2 regions of the Sphaerothrix gracilis Ecp01 genome follow, and region 2 is predicted to be linked to the other one. Evidence: riboswitches for the same ligand, from Rfam matches in the RefSeq annotation. Region 2 holds a riboswitch; the other holds the start of a gene.
What was found. A riboswitch is a leader RNA that binds a small molecule or an ion and turns the genes downstream of it on or off. The one in region 2 is predicted to bind cobalamin.
Positions count from the first base shown of each region.

Region 1: another riboswitch for cobalamin. It lies ahead of QJQ48_RS00155 (HupE/UreJ family protein); the one in region 2 lies ahead of QJQ48_RS18080 (sirohydrochlorin chelatase).

Region 1 is NZ_JASATW010000001.1:25,563-28,971, forward strand. It holds gene cpcF (C-phycocyanin alpha-cysteine-84 phycocyanobilin lyase subunit CpcF) at 1-213, opposite strand, end outside; gene cobW (cobalamin biosynthesis protein CobW) at 252-1,301, opposite strand; gene QJQ48_RS00155 (HupE/UreJ family protein) at 1,307-1,945, opposite strand; cobalamin riboswitch at 1,957-2,202, opposite strand; gene QJQ48_RS00160 (16S rRNA (cytosine(967)-C(5))-methyltransferase) at 2,298-3,409, opposite strand, start outside.
Region 2 is NZ_JASATW010000016.1:111,081-114,489, forward strand. It holds gene QJQ48_RS18075 (potassium channel family protein) at 905-1,720, opposite strand; cobalamin riboswitch at 1,755-1,971, shown strand; gene QJQ48_RS18080 (sirohydrochlorin chelatase) at 2,005-3,045, shown strand; gene sipA (regulatory protein SipA) at 3,064-3,303, shown strand.

The DNA.
Region 1 (3,409 bases), on a different contig from region 2:
TAGCGGCGGGACAGCCTCGGGGCCCAGTACGGTTAACCCTTCTACGGCGGCCACCGCTGCCCCTGGATTATTGAATCCTAAAACCTCCAGCAGAGTGGGGATAGCCTCTGGGTGACGGACAGCCGCTAACGCCCGTACAGCTTTTAGCAAATCTAGAGGAGAGCTAGCCTGCTCTACCGCCTGAATTAAGCTGCTCACTGGCTGATTTTGCACCCTCAGTTCCCTCTCATACTGACTCAACGTACACTGGCTCACACAGGCTGGAGGTCGCCTGCCAGAGCCTTATGAATAGCCTCTGCCTCTAGGGACTGCCCAATCACGATTAGCTTTGTCACACGCGGCTCTTGGGGCTGCCAGGGGCGATCGTAGAAGCTGTCAAAGCGCTGCCCGACTCCCTGCAGTACCAGCCGCATCGCCTTATTGGGAACAGCGACAAAGCCCTTAATCCGGTAGATTTCCTGGGTTTGGCTGAGGTGCTGGAGGCGCTGAATCAGGTCGGCTGGATCAAAGGTCTGCTCCAGGACGATCGGTACCGAGGTAATATCATCGTCGTGTTCGTGCTCAGCTTCGTGATCGTGATGGCTGGGGCGACTGTCTAGGTTGTCTTCAACCGCTGCGTTAAAGCCCAGCAGCACTTCCGGGCTGATCTGTCCCTGATGGCAGGCGATCGCTTTAACGCCCTGCGGTAGCTCCTGCTGCAGCCAAGTTTGGACGCGATCGCGGTCGGCCTGGCTGACACAGTCAGATTTCGTTAGCAGCACTAAGTCGGCGCAGTTGAGCTGATCTTCAAACAGTTCTTCGATTGGGGTTTCGTGTTCGAGGCTGTCATCGGCCTGTCGCTGGGCCTCTAGCGCTTCTAAATCCCCCACGAGCCGACCGCTGGATAGAGCTTCACAGTCCACCACAGTAATCACGCCATCAACCGTGGCCTGAGTGCGAATTTCCGGCCAGCGAAACGCCTGCACCAGAGGCTTGGGCAGCGCCAGCCCAGAAGTTTCAATCACGATACAGTCAATCTGATCGCGCCGCGCCATCAGCGCCTGCATAGTTGGCAAAAATTCTTCCTGAACGGTGCAGCAGAGGCAGCCATTGGCCAGTTCTAAAATATTGCTGCCGGGATCTTCGTCCTCGTCGCAGATTTGGCAGGCTTTGAGCAACTCACCATCAATCCCGACTTCACCAAACTCATTGACTAAGACTGCAATGCGGCGATCGCCGTTGTTCTGAAGCAAGTGGCGGAGCAGCGTAGTTTTGCCAGCGCCTAGAAAGCCCGTGATCACAGTGACAGGAATTTTATGCATGGTGTTTAGCCCAACCACAATGAGGTTAACAGAGCAGACCCAAAGCCCGCGATCGCAAAGCCCGCAAACCGTAGGTTCAGCTGAGTCTGAGCGGCTGAGCGCTGCTGCATTTTCTGAGCGAGGCTATAGCTGGCAAAGGCGATCGCCAGCTGCACTAAACTAAAGCCAGCCAGGTAGGATAGCAGCGGCGACATTTCAGCCCCAATAATCGCTTCGCCGTAGGCATAGCCATGAAACAGCCCGGCAACGGCTGCAAACCCAATAGTCCAAGCTACCGGAGGCTTACTAGCCACAGCCAGCAAAATTCCCAGCACCAAAACAGAAGCCGAAACCGTCGTTTCTGGAGCCGGAAAGTTCAGGGCGGCTAGGTGCAAACCTGTGCCCGCAACGGCGCTGAGCACAAATGCGACGGGAACCGCTAGGCCCCAGCGCTGTAGGGCCGCTAATAATCCCACAGCAACCACAAAGACAAAGTGATCAGGACCAATCACCGGATGTCCAATACCAGAAAGCAGTCCAGCCCAGGCACTATCAGGAGTTTGGCCGCCAGAGGGATGATGGGCGACAGCAGGCAATGCCAGACACATCAATACCGCTAGCGCTACAGGCAGCGCTAGACCCCAGTTCACTCGAAAGTTTTTCATCCGTACCTCGCAGATGGGTTATACGCTTGGCAGGCATTCTGACTTAGAAGTTCGGCTGAGAAGTGACGTTGAAGTTGTAAATTTCAGTCTTTCAAACCGGAAAGATCAACCCTGCAATTCTCAAACCTATTCCTTCACAGCTGCGGGACAGCGCTGGACTTGCACCAGACTTTCCCCAATCTGAGCCTCGATGATGATCCTCTCAGCTCAAATCTCCAGCGGCTGACCCCCACTGGAACCAAAGCTCAACTAGCTTATCACGCAGGTCTGTACCAGGGCTGCCCCGCGATAGGAACCGTAAGGATAGGTCTAGCAACCCTCACCCAGACCTGCCCTGACCTCATCTCGCGCTTTAGGGCGATCGCAGCTTGGCTACAAAAAAGCCATCCATATCCTCCCTGTGGGGCCAGATCTTGATCCAGCCTTCAGGGGCCGCGATCGCTCGGATCTCCTCCTGTTGAGGGACTTCCAGCCGCCATTGAGGATGCGTTGCCAAAAACTCGGCAACAATTTCTTCGTTTTCAGCCGGGTGTAGCGTGCAGGTAGAGTAAACCAAAACGCCGCCGGGTTTGAGCCAGATAGCAGCTTGGTTGATGAGCTCGCTTTGAAGCTGGGTCAATTCCGCGATCCGTTCTGGAGACTGACGCCAGCGGGCATCGGCGTGGCGGTGCAGGGTGCCGAGTCCAGAACAGGGCACATCTAGCAGCACCCGATCGGCAGCTTGAGCAAACTGAGGTAGCGAGCGGCTGTCTCCGGTCAGCAGCTTAATCGAGCTGAGCTGCAGTCGATCGCTGTTTTGCTGCACCTTCTTAAGTCTGGAAGCGGCGCGATCGCAGGCCCAAACCTCACCGCGATCGCCCATCAGTTCCGCCAGGTGAGTAGATTTGCCGCCGGGCGCGGCGCAGGCATCGATTATCACCTCTCCCGGCTGCGGACTCACAATCTGGCTGACCAGCTGAGCGCTAGCATCCTGCACTGTCCACCAGCCCTCACCGTAGCCAGGGAGGCGGCTAATGCTGCCCACATGACTGGCTAGCCGCAGGGCTTGGGGCAGATGAGGGAGCCGGTATACCTCAATATCGGCAGCAGCAAAGGCAGCTTCGACGGCCTCTACCGTAGTTCGCAGCGGATTAATCCGCAGGTCGATAAAAGGCGTGCGGTTGAACCAGTCACAGAGAGCAGCCAACTCTTCAGGGGGCAAAAGCGGCTGCCAGATTTTAAGAATCCAGTCGGGGAAGCTGTGCAAAATCCCGAGCTGCTGAATCGGATCTTCGGGGAGCTGTAGCGGGTCGCCCGTTTCGGCCAGTCGCACATACTGCCGCAGCAGGCCGTTAACTACGCCTGAGAGCTTGCCTAAACGATGGTGCTTAGCTAAATCGACGCTGGTGTTGACGGCGGCAGAAACCGGGATTTGATCTAAATAGCGGAGCTGGTAAAGGCCCAGATGCAGAATTACCCGCAAAT
Region 2 (3,409 bases):
GACCTGATATTTCAATCAACTAAAAATCATTTTTTGGAACCCCTGCTCAAACACTTTATAGTAAATTTAAACCCGAATCATGAACTGTGAAATTACGGAATTTAGCACCAAAAAAAGAAAGCCTATCTAGGCAAAAACATGATTTTTTATTGAGCAATAAAATCTCTCTAAGCGGCCATTATTCGGCCCCATAGATAAGCTAAAATCTCTAAACAAATAGACATTTTTGAAATACCTATTTGGAGACTTAAAACGATTTTCAGGAATTTTTTCTCAGCGCAAATTAATCTCACGCTCGGAAGAGCTTATCCTGTTAGCGCAATTATTTTCAACAAGCCAGTCCAAAACTCAGCCATTTGGCGTATAAAAACGTCCAGCAGCAGCCCGATTTGAGGTTTTTTCTCAGCAAAATTGCGTAGACAGTTGCGGGAGGCTGAGAAAACTGTCAACAGTAGGGCTCTCTGGCTGAGTTCTGTACGATCGATAAGTGCTCAAGCGATCGCTAGAACCTTCTGGCAAAACTAACAACCCATAGAAAACGGTCTCTTTGTCACTTCTCTGGATGCTATGGAGCTTCATTGGTTTTCGGAGAATTTCATCAGATTGCTTCTGGCATATAGAAGAAATAAGCAACTCTGGATTTCCGGCAGACTATTTTCTGAAACTACATGAGATGGATCGACGCTGCACCTGAGTTCTGACAAGCAGTTGTTGACCTAAGGTTGAATCGGTGGAAGGTAGATAGAAACCGATTATTGTTCACTTTGATCAGTTATAAAAGTTAGCGGGGCAGAAACCAACGGTAATAACACGGGCTTCTTAACTCAAATTAATATTCTTTCCATTTTTGGTATTCAGTGTACGGATGGCAATTCTGACTGCTCTGCATTTAGTCAAAGTTCATCTATGGCTTTGGTAAGGTGCCGTCTTGCTCTGTAGTCGGCTTCCCGGTCAAAATAGTTCCGCAACGGCGGCAATATTGGGCGTCAGGTTCGTGCAGACTGAGGCCACAATCGGTACAGGTCACCTCAATTGCGTTCGTGACTTTGCTGAATTGGCGAATTAGGTTGCCAATCTGCGTCGGGATGAGGGCGATGCCTGTCAGGATCATGATTACGGTCAGCCAACGCCCAGCTTCGGAAATAGGCGTGAGATCGCCAAAGCCCACTGTGGTCATCGTCACGATCGCAAAATAGACCGCATCTAAAAAGGTGCCAAAGCTGCCCGGATTTTGCGGATGCTCAATCTGGAACATCAGCCCGGCATAGATAAAGATGATGGCAAACAGCGTGAAGCAGATGCGGGCAACAGCCAGGCTATCGGTGGCCGTGACGCGGCCAAACAAGGCCCGATCTTCCACAAACCGAATCAGCCGCAGAATTCGCAGCCAGCGCAGCAGCCGGACAAAGCGTAAATCGAAAAATCCCAGCAGAAACGGCAGGATAGCTACGAGATCGGCGATCGCATAAAAGCTAAACACATAGCGCAGCCGCTGCTCAGCCACTCCAAGCCGCAACGTATATTCCAGCGTAAATAAGGCCAGAATTGTGCGATCGGCTATAGTCAGCAGCCGCTGCAGCGACTCAGAAATGGGGTAGGTTTCAATAATAAAGATGGCCGCTGAGAGCAAAATCAGGGCGGCAATGACAAAATTGACCACTTTTCCCACTCGAGTCGTGGTGTCTTCTAGATAAAAGGCAATCTGCTGGCGGAGCGACATAGTTTTGATTGGCTGACAAGATGCCTGTGGGCGGCATTTCGCGGAGAGGAAAGGTGGGCTAAGATGGCGAAGCACTTGTGAACGGTGGCGAGGCAGGGAAAGCCCGGTGAAAGTCCGGCGCTGTGCCGCAGCTGTGATGGAAAAGGCAGGAGTTTTGAATTCTTGGTTTTAAGTTTTGAATTTGACTAGCCTAGAGCCGAAAATACACCTGTTTCCTCAGTCAGAATGCCTGTCTGTCACTTTTTCACTCTACTTCCTGCGTTGCACAGGAGCGGAGTTTTGAGATGATAACTTTGAACAGTATTCTGCAAGCTTCAGCCGGGGCTGAGGCAGCTAAAACGTACTTGCAGCCAGATTTGCCTCAGCGGCGCCCTTTACTTCTGGTAGGGCATGGCAGCCGTGATGCCGATGGTCGCCAGCGGGTGCTTGATTTGGCGGCAGCGTATCAGACTCTTGATACCTCTAGACCCGTGATTCCCTGCTTCTTGGAGCTGACGGAACCCACCATCCAGGACGGGGTCGATCGCTGCGTGGAACAGGGCTTTACCGATATCTCTGTTTTGCCGGTGCTGCTATTTGCTGCCCGACACAACAAATTTGACGTTACGAATGAACTCGATCGCGCCCGGCAGCGTCACCCCCAGGTCACATTTCACTATGGACGGCATTTCGGCATTGCGCCAGAAATTCTAGACCTCTGGCGATCGCGCTTAGCCCTGCTTGACCAGCCTGAGTACAATCCGATGGCCATCAGCCGGGAAGAGACGGTGCTGCTGTTTGTCGGACGGGGGGCCAGCGATCCAGATGCCAACGGGGATGTCTACAAGCTGGCCCGCATTCTCTGGGAAGGTAGCGGTTATAAAACGGTTGAAATCTGCTTTGTCGGCATCACCCATCCGCGACTAGAGGAAGGCTTTGCCCGATCGCGCCTCTATCAGCCCCGGCGCATTATCGTGCTGCCTTACTTTTTATTTACGGGCGTTTTAGTCAAGAAAATTTTTGCGATCGCCCAAACGCAGCAGGCTCAATTCCCAAATATAGAGCTAGCCTGTTTGCCGGAAATGGGGCTGCACCCTGCTCTAATGCAGGTGATGCGGCGGCGGGAGATAGAAACGCAGCTCGGCCAGGTGCAGATGAACTGTGAACTTTGTAAGTTTCGGCTAGCCGCCGCTGAGCAAAACGGTGCGACCCACGGCCATCACCATCACGGACACGGACAGACTGCCGCCCATAGTCACCCTCATACCCACGACCACGAGCACCCAGTCTCAGACCCCTATGCCCAACCTGAGCAATACCATGAGCGGGCTTGGCAAATACCTTAAACCCACAGACTTTCAACTATGACTGATTTTGCTGTCGGCGATCGCGTCCGCATCGCCACTCTCCCCCCCTATATCAAGACCGCAGATACCATGCCCATGCTGCGTCCCCCCGATCTGGTGCAGATTGGCGAAGAAGGAACCATCGTCGATCGCCGCCCTGGCGGCTATTGGGGCATCAAGTTTGAACGCGGCACCTTTCTAATTGATAGCCAATATATAGAGGTGGTTCTAACCCATCAGGACGATAGCGCAGACTAACTCTAAACTCTAAGGGAGGCGGAGATGCGGCATCTCTCTGTCTCCCATTCCCCGCATTAGCCTGATTCCCTCAGCTGAAGCTCTTCTCTCCGGCCATACCCTATGA